DNA from 2 places in the Pectobacterium nicotianae genome. Region 2 is predicted to be linked to the other one. Evidence: predicted binding sites of a transcription regulator. Region 2 holds the regulator's gene; the other holds the start of a gene.
What was found. Region 2 encodes PurR, which represses purine synthesis genes. Its sites were predicted from a motif close to CANGCAAACGTTTGCNTG; they were not measured.
Positions count from the first base shown of each region.

Region 1: purE (5-(carboxyamino)imidazole ribonucleotide mutase) is a predicted target of PurR. The motif match lies at 1,668-1,685, and genes of this name have one in related genera.

Region 1 covers NZ_CP096821.1:1,444,937-1,452,835, forward strand. Annotated here, with positions in the region: gene purK (5-(carboxyamino)imidazole ribonucleotide synthase) at 1-1,058, opposite strand, end outside; gene purE (5-(carboxyamino)imidazole ribonucleotide mutase) at 1,055-1,564, opposite strand; gene lpxH (UDP-2,3-diacylglucosamine diphosphatase) at 1,743-2,465, opposite strand; gene ppiB (peptidylprolyl isomerase B) at 2,476-2,970, opposite strand; gene MYB54_RS06435 (DoxX family protein) at 3,392-3,823, shown strand; gene cysS (cysteine--tRNA ligase) at 4,093-5,478, shown strand; gene ybcJ (ribosome-associated protein YbcJ) at 5,570-5,782, opposite strand; gene folD (bifunctional methylenetetrahydrofolate dehydrogenase/methenyltetrahydrofolate cyclohydrolase FolD) at 5,815-6,678, opposite strand; gene MYB54_RS06455 (sensor domain-containing diguanylate cyclase) at 6,817-7,899, opposite strand, start outside.
Region 2 covers NZ_CP096821.1:2,082,841-2,090,739, reverse strand. Annotated here, with positions in the region: gene MYB54_RS09460 (C40 family peptidase) at 1-661, shown strand, start outside; gene cydH (cytochrome bd-I oxidase subunit CydH) at 772-861, opposite strand; gene purR (HTH-type transcriptional repressor PurR) at 1,251-2,276, shown strand; gene cfa (cyclopropane fatty acyl phospholipid synthase) at 2,478-3,629, shown strand; gene MYB54_RS09440 (riboflavin synthase subunit alpha) at 3,724-4,359, opposite strand; gene MYB54_RS09435 (MATE family efflux transporter) at 4,608-5,981, shown strand; tRNA gene MYB54_RS09430 (tRNA-Val) at 6,337-6,413, shown strand; gene uca (urea carboxylase) at 7,138-7,899, opposite strand, start outside.

The DNA.
Region 1 (7,899 bases), 640 kb from region 2:
TTTTCTTCTGCCCACGCCAGACCGCTGTGGTATTCCTCTGGTAATAGAGGTGCCAGCGATTGCAACGAGCGTTGCAACTGTGCAGTGTCCGACGACGGTAGATTGAGGTGTCCAACTTTGCGGCCAGGACGAACCTCTTTCTCGTACCAGTGCAGATGTACCAGCGGTAGCGACAGCCAGTCGATATTCACATCAGTGCCGATCAGGTTGACCATCACCGACGGTGTTTCGACAACCGGTACCGGCAGCGGCAGATCCAGAATGGCGCGCAGATGCAGCTCAAACTGGCTGATGGACGCACCATTTTGCGTCCAGTGTCCGCTATTGTGCACGCGTGGAGCCAGCTCGTTAATGAGCAGATGGTCGCCGACGATAAAGCATTCCATCGCCATCACGCCCACATAACCCAGCGCATTCATTATTGCGGACAGCATCTGTTCAGCCTGCTGCTGCAACTGCGGATCGGGTTGAGGGAAAGCCACGCTGGTGCGCAGAATACCATCCTGATGCAGGTTATGAGTGAGCGGGTAGAATACGCATTTGCCGTGCGTATTGCGGGCACCCACCAGCGAGACTTCGCCAGAAAAGTTAATGCCTTGCTCAACGATGCATTCGCCGTAGCAGTCAGCGGGCAGCGTTTGCTGTTCGCCATCGCGCAAGCGCCACTGTCCACGACCGTCGTAACCGCCGACGCGACGTTTAACGATCGCTAATTCACCCAATGAGGCGAAGACGTGTGGCCATTCATCGGCGCTCGCCAGCAGTTGCCACGGGGCGGTTGCCAGATTCAACGAGTCCAGCAGCTGCTTTTGCGTCAGGCGATCGGCCAGACGCGGGAAAATATCGCGGTTTGCAAACGCCGTGTGCTCGGCTAACTCGCGGGTGAGGGCGGTTTCCGGCCAGCGTTCGATCTCGGCGGTAATGACACTGTTATGAAATGGAACCGACTCCGGCTCTGCATCCAGACCCACTGGGTAAACCGCAATACCTAGCGGTTCACCAGCCTGACGCAGCATTCTGCCCAACTGACCATTGCCTAATACGCAGACCGGTTTCATGCCTCCTCCCGCGGATCGGGATGAGAGAGCACATCATCGGTTTGCGCCTGACGCCAGTCTGCCAGTCGGGTGGCGATACCATTGTCATGCAGGGCGAGAATTTGTGCGGCCAGCAGAGCCGCATTCGCTGCGCCCGCTTTGCCAATGGCCAACGTGCCGACCGGAATACCGCGAGGCATTTGGACGATGGAATACAGGCTGTCTACACCGCTCAGCGTTGAGCTTTGTACCGGCACGCCAAGCACGGGAACCAGCGTTTTCGCTGCCAGCATACCCGGCAGGTGTGCTGCGCCGCCTGCGCCCGCGATAATCACATCAAAACCGTTCTGTGCCGCTTGCTCAGCAAAGCTGAACAGTTTATCCGGCGTCCGGTGTGCGGAAACGACTTCGGTATGAAAAGGAATGTTCAGCGTGGTGAGGATTTCCGCAGCAAACTGCATGGTGGCCCAGTCACTCTTTGAACCCATGACGATGGCAATTTTAGCCGGGGCAACGTTGGATGACATGCCTGTAACGCTCCTGTGATTGTACGTGTTCGTGACGCGTTCGCGTCGGCCAGACAGGGAAGGTCTGGCGTTGAGGGCGTAGAGCATATCACGCCATTATGGCGAGGAAAACGGTTGCGTATGCGGAAATACTGGGGGAATAAGGCGAGAGGCCGTTAAGTCAATGTCAGGAAACGCATTAAAACGGGAAGGAAATCAGCTCGATATTCTGTGGTGTGACCTTAATCATCGACCCTTCTTCATGCCAGGCACCCAGAACGGCACGACGACCAGCAGATTCGCCGAGATCGACCTGATGAATAGCCGGGCGGTGCGTATGGCCGTGGATCATCGTCTTCACCTGATAATGCCGTAAACGTTCAAGTACGGCGTCGTGATTGACATCCATAATCTGCTGCGACTTTTTCTGGTTTTCGTGCTGGCTGGCTGCCCGCATCTTCGCCGCAATGTTCATCCGTAATGACAGCGGTAATAGCAGGAAGAGTCGCTGAATGAACGGGTTGTGTACCCGGCGGCGGAATTGCTGGTAATGCTGATCGTCTGTGCACAGCGTATCGCCATGCAGAATGAGGATTTTCTGGCCGTAGAGGTCGAGCACCGTTTCCGTTGGCAACAGCGTCATTCCGCTTTGTTTGGCGAAACGCTTACCGATCAGGAAATCACGGTTACCGTGCACGAAATAGCAGGGAATACCGCGCTGATGTAAGGCATACAGTTCCTCGGCAACAGTCGCATGCAATGGCTGGGGATCGTCGTCACCAATCCAGGCATCGAACAGATCGCCAAGAATGTACAGCGCATCGGCATGCATCGCATCATGGCGTAAAAAACGCAGAAAACCGGCGGTAATCGCCGGTTCATGAACGCTTAAATGCAGATCGGCAATGAACAGCGTTGCCATGCAGGTCGGGTTATTCGCTGACTGTTACGTGGGTAATCACCACGTCTTCTTTCGGTACGTCCTGGTGCATGCCGCTGCGGCCGGTAGCCACGCCTTTGATTTTATCAACGACGTCCATGCCTTCGGTGACTTCAGCGAATACGCAGTAGCCCCAGCCATCGGCACGCTCTGAACGGAAGTTCAGGAAGTCGTTATCAACGAGGTTGATAAAGAACTGTGCAGTTGCAGAGTGCGGATCGTTGGTACGTGCCATCGCCAGCGTGCCACGGGTATTTTTCAGGCCGTTGTTGGCTTCATTTTTGATTGTCGCATTGGTTTCTTTCTGATCCATGCCGGGAGCGAAGCCGCCGCCCTGAATCATAAAACCATTAATCACGCGGTGAAAAATCGTGTTGTCATAAAAACCGCTGCGACAGTAGTTCAGGAAGTTTTCTACGGTAACCGGCGCTTTGTCTGCAAACGTATTAATAACGATATCGCCGTGGTTGGTATGAAGCGTAATCATAATAATGAACCCTAGATAGCCTTAGTGATTAAGAGTGCTGTCCACAAAAGGCGGTGAACAACAAGAGCGCTGTTATAGCATAACTGGTCGATTGAGTCAGTACTTCGCGCTTACTGCACCGCTGTTGGCGGTTGGATGGATGAGAAAATCGTATAAAAAGGTTTACTACTCTGATTTTGGTAGGTCTCAAATAATATGTGCGCTTAATAATAGTGCGCAATGAGGTGTTAATCAGGTAATAGGGACTTTTAAAAACAAATAAATTGATCAAAATTTTAAATTACAGTTAATTAATTTGAATGAGATTTTTGTTGCCCCAGATCAATGTTTTGCGTAATCAACGTGTTCTTTTTTTGCGGCTCAGATTAATCTGAGAGTAATTCTTATTCTTCATAAATAACTCTAAAGAGATAGGTGAACTATGCTGGGTATTCTGGATAGTGTTAATCGTTTATTAGACAAACCGGATTTTGGCAAACTGTTTTTGCGCGTATCTTTCAGCGTTTTGATGCTGTTTCATGGCTGGCACAAAGTACATGGCGGCATCGGTGCCATTGAAGGCATGCTGACCTCGGCAGGACTCCCTGCTTTTGTTGGTTATGGTGTCTATGTCGGAGAAGTCATCACCCCGATTCTGATGATTCTCGGGATTCTTACACGTCCTTCTGCGCTGATCTTCTCCTTCACCATGGTCGTCGCAACCTTACTGGTTCACCCTGACGGTTTCATCACGCTGGCCAAAACCGGTGCCTGGGGTGTTGAAGGTACGGCGGTATTCTTCTTTGCAGGTATCGCGATTGCCCTGCTCGGTAGCGGAAAATACTCTGTGATGTCCAATCCGCGCTGGCGTTAATGGTTTTTTGTCGGCGGATTGCTTTTGTCAGTCACCGCCAGTGATGTGAAATGGCCCGGATTTTCCGGGCCATTTCATTTTTATCCTTTCTCGCTGATTCCCTCTTCTTATTAACCTTGCAATACAGTAGGGTTCAGGTTTCAATACGCCGTTGGGTGTCAACCCTGAATGCATTGATGTTACTGACGCTAACTGCGGCTGTGAAAACCATTTCTTTGAAACCATTTTTTTGTGAAAACCATTTTTTATAAAAACACTGGAACGCCCTGATGCTAAAGATTTTTAATACGCTGAGTCGCCAAAAAGAGGAATTTAAACCCATCCACGCCGGTCAGGTGGGAATGTATGTGTGTGGCATCACCGTTTATGACCTGTGTCATATCGGTCACGGGCGTACTTTCGTGGCGTTTGATGTGGTGGCGCGGTATTTGCGGTATCTGGGATATTCACTGAAATATGTGCGTAATGTCACCGATATTGACGACAAAATTATTAAACGTGCGATCGAGAATGGGGAAACCAGTGACCAACTGACGACCCGCATGATCGCAGAGATGCACGCCGATTTTGATGCGTTGAATATTCTGCGTCCGGATGCCGAGCCGCGTGCGACGCACCATATTGCCGACATCATCGAAATGGTGGAAACGCTGATTGCCCGTCGCCACGCCTATGTTGCGAGTAATGGCGATGTGATGTTCTCCGTTGATACCGCGCCGGGCTACGGTGTGCTGTCTCGTCAGGATCTGGATCAGTTGCAGGCTGGCGCGCGCGTTGAAATTACCGAAGTGAAGCGTAACCCGATGGATTTCGTGCTGTGGAAGATGTCCAAGCCGGGTGAGCCTCACTGGTCCTCTCCGTGGGGAGAAGGGCGCCCTGGCTGGCACATCGAATGTTCTGCCATGAACTGCAAACAGCTGGGTACGCATTTTGATATTCACGGCGGCGGTTCCGATTTGATGTTCCCGCATCACGAAAACGAGATCGCGCAGTCCAGCTGTGCACACGACGGCTCGTATGTGAATTACTGGATGCACTCCGGCATGGTGATGGTTGACCGCGAGAAGATGTCAAAGTCGCTCAACAATTTCTTCACCGTACGCGACGTGCTGGCGTATTACGATCCGGAAACCGTGCGTTACTTCCTGATGTCAGGCCACTACCGTAGCCAGCTGAACTACAGCGAAGATAACCTGAAACAGGCGCGTGCGGCGCTGGATCGTCTGTATACGGCGCTGCGTGGAACGGATGCTAGTGTTGCGGCGCACGGCGGTGACGAGTTTGAAGCCCGTTTCCGCGAAGCGATGGACGATGATTTCAACACGCCGGAAGCCTATTCGGTACTGTTTGATATGGCGCGTGAAGTTAACCGCCTGAAAACGGAAGATGTACAAGCGGCGAACCAACTGGCATCGGCACTGCGCAAACTGTCCGGCGTGCTCGGCCTGCTGGAACAGGATCCTGAGCAGTTTCTGCAAAATGGCGCGCAGGTGGATGACGAGGAAGTGAAGGAAATCGAAGCGTTAATCCAACAGCGTAAAGATGCGCGTGCGGCGAAAGATTGGGCGCTAGCGGATCAGGCTCGCGATCGCTTGAATGAAATGGGGATCGTGCTGGAAGATGGCCCGCAGGGAACGATCTGGCGCCGTAAGTAACGCTTTCTTCCTGTCATACGCTTTTCGTAAATAAAAAGCCCGCAAAAATGAAATTGCGGGCTTTTTTTCGCCATCATCGACGCTGTGAGGGTTACTCGGTAACGTTTACCGTCTCGCCATTGAACTGAACGGTTTGTCCGGCAACGATTTTGCAGCGCTTGCGCGTTTCCGTCTGGCCGTCAACGGTCACGTCGCCTGCGGCGATAGACAGTTTGGCTGCTGCGCCACTTTCGCTCCAGCCCAGCAGTTTCAAGAGATCGCACAGTTCAACGTGCGGATGCTTTTCAAGATTAAAGGTTGCCATAAATTCCTGCTTATCCGTGTTTGACTCGCCAATTATTCGGCGTGGTCATGATACTCTTCGCACGCCTGTAGCGTGTTTTGAATCAGTGTGGCAACGGTCATTGGGCCGACGCCGCCCGGTACGGGGCTGATGTAAGACGCTCTTTCCTGCGCCGTTTCAAATTCCACATCGCCGACCACTTTACCGCTTTCCAGACGGTTGATACCCACGTCCAGCACAATCGCGCCCGGTTTAATCCATTCGCCGGGAATGAAACCCGGTTTACCCACCGCGACAACCAGCAGATCGGCGTTTTCAATATGGTGGCGTAGATTTTTGGTGAAACGGTGCGTGACGGTAGTCGTACAGCCAGCCAGCAGCAGTTCCAGACTCATCGGGCGACCCACGATATTAGACGCGCCGACCACAACGGCATTCAGCCCGAAGGTGTCGATATTATAACGCTCCAGCAGCGTGATGATGCCGCGTGGCGTACAGGCGCGCAGCATTGGCGCGCGCTGGCACAGACGACCCACGTTGTAAGGATGGAAGCCATCCACATCTTTACTTGGTGCGATGCGTTCAATCACCTTGGTGTTATCGATGCCTTCCGGCAGCGGAAGTTGAACCAGAATACCGTCAATCGTCTGGTCGGCGTTGAGCTGGTCGATAAGTGCCAACAGCTCAGATTCCGTTGTGGTGATGGGTAAATCATAAGAGCGGGAAATAAAGCCGACTTCTTCACACACCTTGCGCTTGCTGGCGACATAAATCTGTGACGCTGGATTCTCGCCGACCAGCACAACAGCCAGACCCGGCGCGCGTTTTCCTTCTGCTAAACGCTGTGTGACTCGTGCGGCAACTTCGTCTTTGACCTGCTGCGCAATCGTTTTACCATCAATAATCTTTGCTGCCATCTGAGAAGAGACCCATCAATTTGAAATAGGGGGGGAGATGGCCGCTATTTTGTCAGAAGCTGCGCGTGCTGTCAGGCATTGCATCAATATTAATTGTTTCTACACCCGTCATACTAAGTTGTATGGGCGTTGGCTGCGCTATTCACTCACCTCGAACCGGTTTTTACCGCCGTTTTTGGCGCGATACAGCGCGGCATCAGCAATATCAATAACGGACGATGCCGCGGGTGGTGGGCTATCGGCGCAGAACACGTAGACACCGGCGCTAATGGTGACGATTTTTTCCGGGAATAGCGTGGTTTCATGCGGGATCTTTTCCTCGCGCACCAAATCCAGCGCTCGTTGAGCCAGCGCGGCGGCGCTTTGTTTATCCGTGTCGGTGATAATGATGGCGAACTCTTCACCGCCATAGCGGGCGACCAAATCCTCGTTACGTCGCAGCATATTGCTCAGGAGGTTACCGATCTTGCGCAGACACTCATCGCCTGCCACATGCCCATAGTGGTCGTTATATTTTTTGAAGGCGTCGACGTCGATCATGATCAGCGCGATACACTGCCGCTTCTCTGCGGCCTGCAATAGGGTTTGTTGCAGGAAAATATCGAACTGGCGGCGGTTGGCTAAGCCCGTCAGGCCATCGAACAGCGCCAGCGTTTGCAGCGTGTGGTTAACCGACGTAAGTTCATCGCGCACGATGGTTAAATCGATCTGATTTTTCACATTCATACGAATCTGTCTCAGCACGATCAGGCCGAGTAGGGTGATGGTGAACAGCAGAATTAAGGTAATGGCACCGTAGACCAAACTGTCCGATCGCCACTTGTTGAGCACTAGACCAAGATCGAACCCCGCTGCGATGACGATGGGGTAACGCTTTAATTTGGTATAACCATAAATCCGTTCGATGTGATCGAGCGTGGAGACGATCGTCGCTGTGCCGCTTTCTGACTGTTTCAGATGCTCTGAAAAGAGCGGACCGTTAGACACATTGCGGTTGACGTAGGAATCGTCGTAAGGGCGGCCGTACAGAATCCGGCCATCGGACAACAGAATGGCGAGTACATCCATGTTCCCCAAAGAGTAGTAGCCATAATACTGTTTGAAGTAGTTCAGCGAGAGGGTGGCGAGCAGCACGCCGTCAAAACTGCCGTCTGGCTTATTGATGCGCATAGAAACGGGGATGATCAGATCGCCCGTAGAACGGCTCTGAATCACGCTGCC
Region 2 (7,899 bases):
CGCAATCAGCAATAAAACCAAATCCCGCACCGCGAGCAAAGTGGCAGAAAAAAAGCCGTCACGGACGCAAAGCAGCACGCCCGCGCTCGTGAAAAAAAATCTTAAAAAGCTGAAGCCTGAAGAAGAGAAACAAACCACCGCACAAGCCAGAGTCAAAACCGGACTGAAGAAGGCCGCACTCAAGGGGAAAGCGGATAAAAATCCGGCGCCGACAGAAAAAGGAATGGCGCTAAGCGCAGCACATAAAAAACGCTATCAGCATGCCAAAACGACCGCAATGAATAAATTGATGAGCCAAATAGGTAAGCCTTACCACTGGGGCGGTTCCTCTCCCTTTACCGGATTTGACTGTAGCGGACTGGTTTATTACGCCTACAAAGATGTCGTTAAGATCCAAATTCCACGCACCGCAAACGAAATGTATCACCTGCGTGACGCCGCTCCGATTAAAAAGAGCGAGCTGGAAAGTGGCGATCTGGTCTTCTTCCGCATCAATAATCGTGGCGCAGCCGATCACGTCGGGGTTTATCTGGGTGAAGGGAAATTTATTCAGTCGCCGCGTACAGGCTCAGATATTCGTATCAGCAAGCTGAGTGAAGATTATTGGCAGGAACACTACGTTGGCGCACGTCGCGTGGTGACGCCGCAGACGATTCGTTAAGAGACAGGTGTACGTAGTAGAGAAAAGCGCTGTGAAGAGATGCGATTCAGACACGTTTTATGCATCATCAACGTGTCTGAATACCTAACCCGCCCAGAGGCACCGTTCGGTTAGTTCAGCACCGCAATAAAACTAAACGCGATGATCACAGCCAACGAGCCAACAGTTGTCAGCAAAGACATCTTCAGATCTGTATCCATGAATTACTCCTTATTAACGAACGAATTTTATCTGAAAGCTTCATCTGAAAAGACACCACCGTTCACAGCCAAACCCGTTTAGGTAGTAAAAGCCACAAATAATAGGGTTATTACGATTCTTTCATAATTGTAGCGAAAAATCTCGGACGAATGCATCACTAATAGTATAAATTAGCCCTTTCACTTTCATGATAAATCGGACACAATCCGCTGTTTATGAAAGCGCTGCGTATCAGTCGAAAAACGTCAACCCAGATCCCTTCGGTATAACATTCGGCATTCTCCTTCTGAAATCCTGTTTTTTAGCTTAGAAGAAGAACATTAAACGTAGGCAAACGATTAACAATATACTTACGTCTGTAACAGGTAAGTTCAGGAGTCATTTTTAGATGGCAACGATTAAAGATGTGGCAAAACGTGCTGGCGTTTCCACCACAACCGTATCGCACGTGATCAATAAAACACGTTTCGTCGCCGAAGAGACTAAGGCAGCCGTCAGGGCGGCAATCAAAGAATTGCACTATTCGCCCAGCGCCGTCGCCCGCAGCCTCAAAGTTAATCACACCAAATCTATCGGTTTGCTGGCCACATCCAGCGAAGCCCCCTATTTTGCCGAGATCATTGAAGCCGTTGAAAACAGCTGCTATGCCAAAGGCTACACGCTGGTGCTGTGTAATTCACATAACGACATCGGCAAACAGCGAGCCTATCTTTCCATGCTGGCGCAAAAACGCGTCGATGGCCTGTTGGTAATGTGCGCTGAATACCCACCAGAGCTGTTGTCGATGTTGGAAGATTATCGCAGCATTCCGATGGTCGTGATGGACTGGGGACAGATGCACAGCGATTTTACCGATACGATTATCGATAACGCCTTTGAAGGCGGTTATATGGCTGGTCGCTACCTGATTGAACGCGGCCATCGGGATATCGGCGCCATCCCCGGCACTCAAGAACGCAACACCGGCAGCGGGCGCTACCTCGGCTTTTTGAAAGCATTGAAGGAAGCCGACATCACCGTACGCGACGAATGGGTAGTTCGAGGCGATTTCGAACCGGAATCCGGCTATAAAGCCATGCATCAGATCCTCGCACAGAAACAGCGTCCAACGGCCGTATTCTGCGGCGGCGATATTATGGCGATGGGGGCTATCTGTGCGGCTGACGAATTGGGTCTGCGTGTGCCGCAGGATATTTCGGTGATCGGTTATGACAACGTGCGCCACGCGCGTTTCTTTACGCCTGCGCTGACGACCATCCACCAGCCAAAGGAGCGTCTGGGTCAGTCCGCTTTCGCAATGCTGCTGGATCGCATTACCAGTAAGCGGGAAGATGCACACGTCATTGAAGTGCACCCGACGTTGATTGAACGCCGCTCGGTTGCAGACGGCCCCTACCTCGACTATCGCCGCTAGCCGCAGCCATTCTGTACAGCCGATTTTCTTATTCCTGCTGCTTCCCCTCCCTGCTTCAGCCAATTCTCTTGTATGCTGGCTGAAGCAGTTTTCAATTTAACACCGTGTTTCATTTTCTCTGGTGACAGCCGAGATCTCGGCTGCGATAAGTGTTGTCCAGGTATGTTTTACGATACTTTTACATAAAGTTAAGGAGACATGATGGGTTTACCTTATACAGAAGAATGGGATCCTAATACCGCGCCCTGGTTCCACATCGTGCAAGACATGCTGGCCACCGCGGATATCACCATCAACGGCACTCGCCCTTTTGACATCCGCGTGACCAACCCCAATTTCTTTAAACGTATCCTGCGTGAGGGATCGCTGGGGCTGGGAGAAAGCTACATGGATGAGTGGTGGGAATGTGAACGGCTGGATATGTTTTCCCATCGCGTCCTGCGTGCGGGGTTAGAGGCCAGGCTGCCCCGCCGTCTGCACGACCTGACGCGCGTCGCCCTCTCCCGCGTCACGAATTTACAATCCCGCCGACGTGCTCAGGTTGTCGGTAAAGCGCATTACGATTTAGGTAACGACCTCTTTACCTTGATGCTGGATCCCTATATGCAATACTCCTGCGCCTATTGGAAACAGGCACAGACGCTGGAACAGGCGCAGGAAGATAAACTTGCCATGATCTGCGAAAAGCTCCAGTTAACATCAGGGATGACTCTGCTGGATATCGGCTGTGGCTGGGGCGGGTTGGCCGAATTCGCGGCACGCCACTACGGCGTCTCAGTGTACGGCATCACTATTTCCAGAGAGCAACAGGTGCTGGCACAGCGACGTTGTCAGAATCTGAACGTCACCATTGAATTACAGGATTACCGTGATCTCGATCGGCAATTCGATCGCGTGGTGTCAGTTGGCATGTTTGAACACGTCGGGCCACGCAACTATGACAATTATTTCCGCGTCGTGCGGCGTAATCTAAAACCCGATGGGCTGTTTCTGCTACATACCATCGGGGCCAATAAGACCAATCCGCACATCGATCCCTGGATTCATAAATACATCTTCCCCAACGGCTGTATTCCCTCCGTACAGCATATTGCGCAGGCAAGCGAGCCTTATTTGGTGATGGAAGACTGGCATAATTTCGGTGCTGATTACGATCGTACCTTAATGGCCTGGCACACTCGCTTTCAGCAGAACTGGCCACGGCTTTCCACACGCTACACCGCCCGCTTCCGCCGGATGTTCAGTTACTATCTTAACTTTTGTGCTGGGGCTTTCAGAGCAAGAGAACTTCAGCTCTGGCAGGTCTTGTTCAGCACGGATGGGGTCGACGGTGGATTGCGCGTTGCGCGCTGACAACATTGTGTGTTGACAGAAAGTCGTGTGCTGACTGAAAAGAGAAACCGGACGATATTACTCGTCCGGTTTACCAGAATGCGCAACGTAGGAATTACTCTTCCTTGCCGAGCTCGCTCGCGTGCTTGCTAGCCAACACGCGCTCGACCGTATCGACCACGGCCTGTGTCTGTGGGTCGATTTCTATATTAATGCGATTGCCCAGACGCTTCTGCCCCAGCGTGGTACGGTTCAGCGTTTCTGGAATTAAATGCACGCAGAAACGTCCACGGGTCACTTCTCCCACCGTCAGGCTGATACCGTCAATCCCAACGAAGCCTTTATGCAGCACGTATTTCATCAGCGCTTCATCTGCCAGACGGAACCAAATTTGATGGTTATTCTCTGAAACCTGAATCTTAACCACTTCCGCCGTACACATGATGTGGCCCGACATGACGTGCCCACCGATCTCATCACCGAATTTCGCGGCTCGCTCAATATTCACGACATCACCTTCATGAATATCGCCCAGATTCGTTAACCGCAGCGTTTCCTTCATGAGATCAAAACTGACACGATCGCCGTCAATAGCGGTTACCGTCAGGCAGCAGCCGTTGTGCGCCACCGAAGCGCCGGGCACAAGCCCTGGCAACAGGTCGGGCGGGAGCTGGACAACGTGCGTGCGAAAGTTGGATTTTTCTTCAATCGACACCACCGGCGCGGTGCCCTGAACAATACCGGTAAACATGCGGTTTGCCTCTTAAAAACAAAGAAATGACGTTGTGCAGTGTGCCCGATATTCCGCGGAAAACCAAACCGGAATACGGTACGTCAGACGTTATCGAAACCGCAGCGTAACAAAAAGAATATATTCTCTTTCAAGCTGGTTTACTTTTATTAAGTCGTTACAATAACGTTCTCGTTTTATTCTTGACGTTTTTCATATCCAGATTATTCATTCCGCTAGCAAAATTAAGTCATTCAAGGAAGGTATCCGTGCAACAGTATCTGACAGAAGCGCGTAAATTATCGGTGCTTGCTGTTCCTGTCATTATTGCGCAAGTGTCCCAAACGTCGATGGGTGTGGTTGACACCATCATGGCCGGTGCTTATAGCGCCACCGATATGGCCGCCGTCGCCGTGGGAACCTCTATCTGGCTACCCGCCATTCTTTTTGGCCATGGCCTGCTGTTGGCGCTGACGCCCGTTGTCGCACAGCTCAACGGTTCCGGCCGACGCGATCGTATCTCTCATCAGGTGCGACAGTCCTTCTTCCTCGCCGCCATCATTTCGGTGCTTACGATGCTGGTGCTGTATCAGGGGGAATACGCCATTAACCTGATGAGCGACGGTTCGCCCGAGCTGGCAGCGAAAGCCATCGGCTATCTGCATGCGCTACTGTGGGGCGTTCCCGGCTATCTGTTCTATCAGGTTTTACGCTGCCAGTGTGAAGGACTATCCAAAACCTACCCCGGCATGATGATTGGATTCATCGGGCTGTTAATCAACATCCCGATCAACTACATCTTTATCCACGGTAAATTTGGCATGCCCGAACTGGGCGGCGTTGGCTGCGGCGTGGCTACCGCCTCGGTTTACTGGATCATGATGTTATTGATGATGCTTTATACCCGACACGCTTCCTGGCTACGCGATATCCGCCTGCACCGTCCCGCATTCCGCCCGGACGTTGCCGTGCTGAAGCGCCTCTTTGGCCTCGGTTTACCTATCGCGCTGGCATTACTTTTTGAAGTGACACTGTTTGCCGTGGTGGCGCTGTTGGTGTTGCCGCTGGGCGTCGTCGATGTGGCGGGTCACCAGATTGCCCTGAACTTCAGCTCGCTGATGTTCGTTCTTCCGCTCTCGGTGGGGGTCGCCACGACCATTCGCGTCGGGCATCGCTTAGGAGAAGGCTCGGTTGAGAACGCCCGCATTGCCGCGCACACCGGTATCATGGCGGGTGTGGCCTTAGCCTGCTGCACAGCCATTTTCACCACGCTACTGCGTGAACCTATCGCCCTGCTCTACAATCAGGATCCGCTGGTTGTGGCGATGGCTTCTCAGCTCATGCTGCTGGCCGCCGTTTATCAAATTTCCGATGCCGTTCAGGTGATCGGCACTGGCGTTTTGCGCGGCTATAAAGATACCCGTTCAATTTTCTATATTACCTTTGTCGCCTATTGGGTATTGGGGTTACCGAGCGGCTACCTGCTGGCGTTGACGGATATTATCGTGCCGCGCATGGGGCCTGCGGGCTTCTGGTGTGGTTTCATCATTGGCCTGACGGCAGCGGCCGTGATGATGGTGACGCGGATTCGTTTTCTCCAGCGCCAACCCGCCGCACGGATTTTAGCGCGCGCCGCCCGCTAGATAACGTTTCACCCTGTCTTCTACCCTAAATAATTCAAGTTGCGTGACAAAACGTTAGCGTTTTGAACAACGCAAAGCGTTGGCCCTTTAGGGCAAGGCCCATTTATGAGCCTTGTAACGCGGCAATCGAGCGAATCCCCAGGAGCTTACACAAGTAAGTGACTGGGGTGAGTAAGGGCAGCCAACGCACAAGCAGCTTGAAGTATGACGGGTATCGTCGAAAAAAACAACGGAATGGACACAACCCCAGCAATCGCACTGGCAAGAGCACAAAATTGCATTTTTCCTCTTGCCAGTTTTCCCCTCGCTCGCTACTATTCGCCTCGCTGTCAGACAGGCAGTTCGGTATCTCAATGCGTTCATAGCTCAGTTGGTTAGAGCACCACCTTGACATGGTGGGGGTCGTTGGTTCGAGTCCAATTGAACGCACCATTACTTGTTTTCAAAATATTTTATTTCCACTATTCCCTACTGAAAGTAATCTGTTCAATCCTCTGTTGAATCTGCATTGATTATCTTCCCGTAATCTCAATTTCATTCCGTCTACATCCACGTTCGCTACATCTATTTGATCTGACTCAAAAGCAATGCACTGAATTTCCACCGGTTTATATAGACACCTCGGCGGTTATGATAGAATCCTTCCGCGAAAATGATATTGAAAGAGTAGATTGCAATGGATTGGTTACGTGATTACATACCGCTACTTCTCATTGGCGGTGGAATATGGGAAATTTTTCACGTCTATAACGGATTAAAGTCAGGCGTATTGGTTGAGAGAATTAATAGAAAAGACGTGACCTTTCATCGTGGTGAATTTTGTTTTAATTTTTGGATCGTCTTTCATATTATTTTTTCAATGGGAACGTTCGCCGTTAGCGTCTTCCTCATCAAAAAATATTTGCTCCTCCCTGACTGGCTGCACGTGTATGTCTCTCACTTTTATTCACTCTGACAACCCCTGCGTCAACAACGTCTCAATGTGACTTTGCATGGTGTCCACACTTACCACAGGTCATGTCACGCCAGATCGCTACTCTGGCGCAAAGGCAAGCGCTCCGCCACTCTTTCTACCCTGCTTAACCGTCTGGAAAAACAGGGCTCAACCCCACATGCCACTTGAAGTATGAAGGGGATATACGACAGAGCGCCGCCGTTATTCCGCTTGTGATTCGATCACCACCACGCACTGCCCCGCGCGAACGGATGCGCCGGGCTGACAGCGGATCTCCCGCACCGTGCCACGCTGCGGCGACACAATCGGGATTTCCATTTTCATGGATTCGAGAATCATCAGCGTTTCCCCCTCGGCTACCGTTTTGCCGATCTCCGTCGTCACCTGCCAGAGGTTACCGGAAATCGGGCTTTCTACGCCGACCTGTCCCGGCAGGATCGGTGCTTCGCTCGCCTCTTCAATCACCACGTCCACGCTATCCGTCACCGATTGACCGGCAATACGCCAGCGCTCGCGCTCTGCCTCAAACGCGGCCCGCTGACGCACGCGGAATGTTTCGATCGCTTCCGCTTCCCGCGACAGAAAATCCTGATAGGCGTTTAGCGCCAGTTCGCTTTGCTCGATCCGTAACGGGTAGCGCCCTAGCGGGAAATCCCGTCGGATCGATAACAACTCGTCGGCCGACACCGGATAGAAGCGAATTTGGTCAAAGAAGCGCAGCAGCCACGGCTTACCGTCAAATGCGCCAACGCCGCGATAGCGATCCCACATTTGCAGCGTGCGTCCGACAAACTGGTAGCCGCCCGGCCCTTCCATGCCATAAACGCACAGGTACGCGCCGCCGATGCCCACCGAGTTTTCCGCCGTCCAGGTACGCGCCGGATTATATTTGGTGGTGACCAAACGGTGGCGCGGATCCAGCGGCGTTGCCACCGGTGCACCGAGGTAAACATCGCCCAGCCC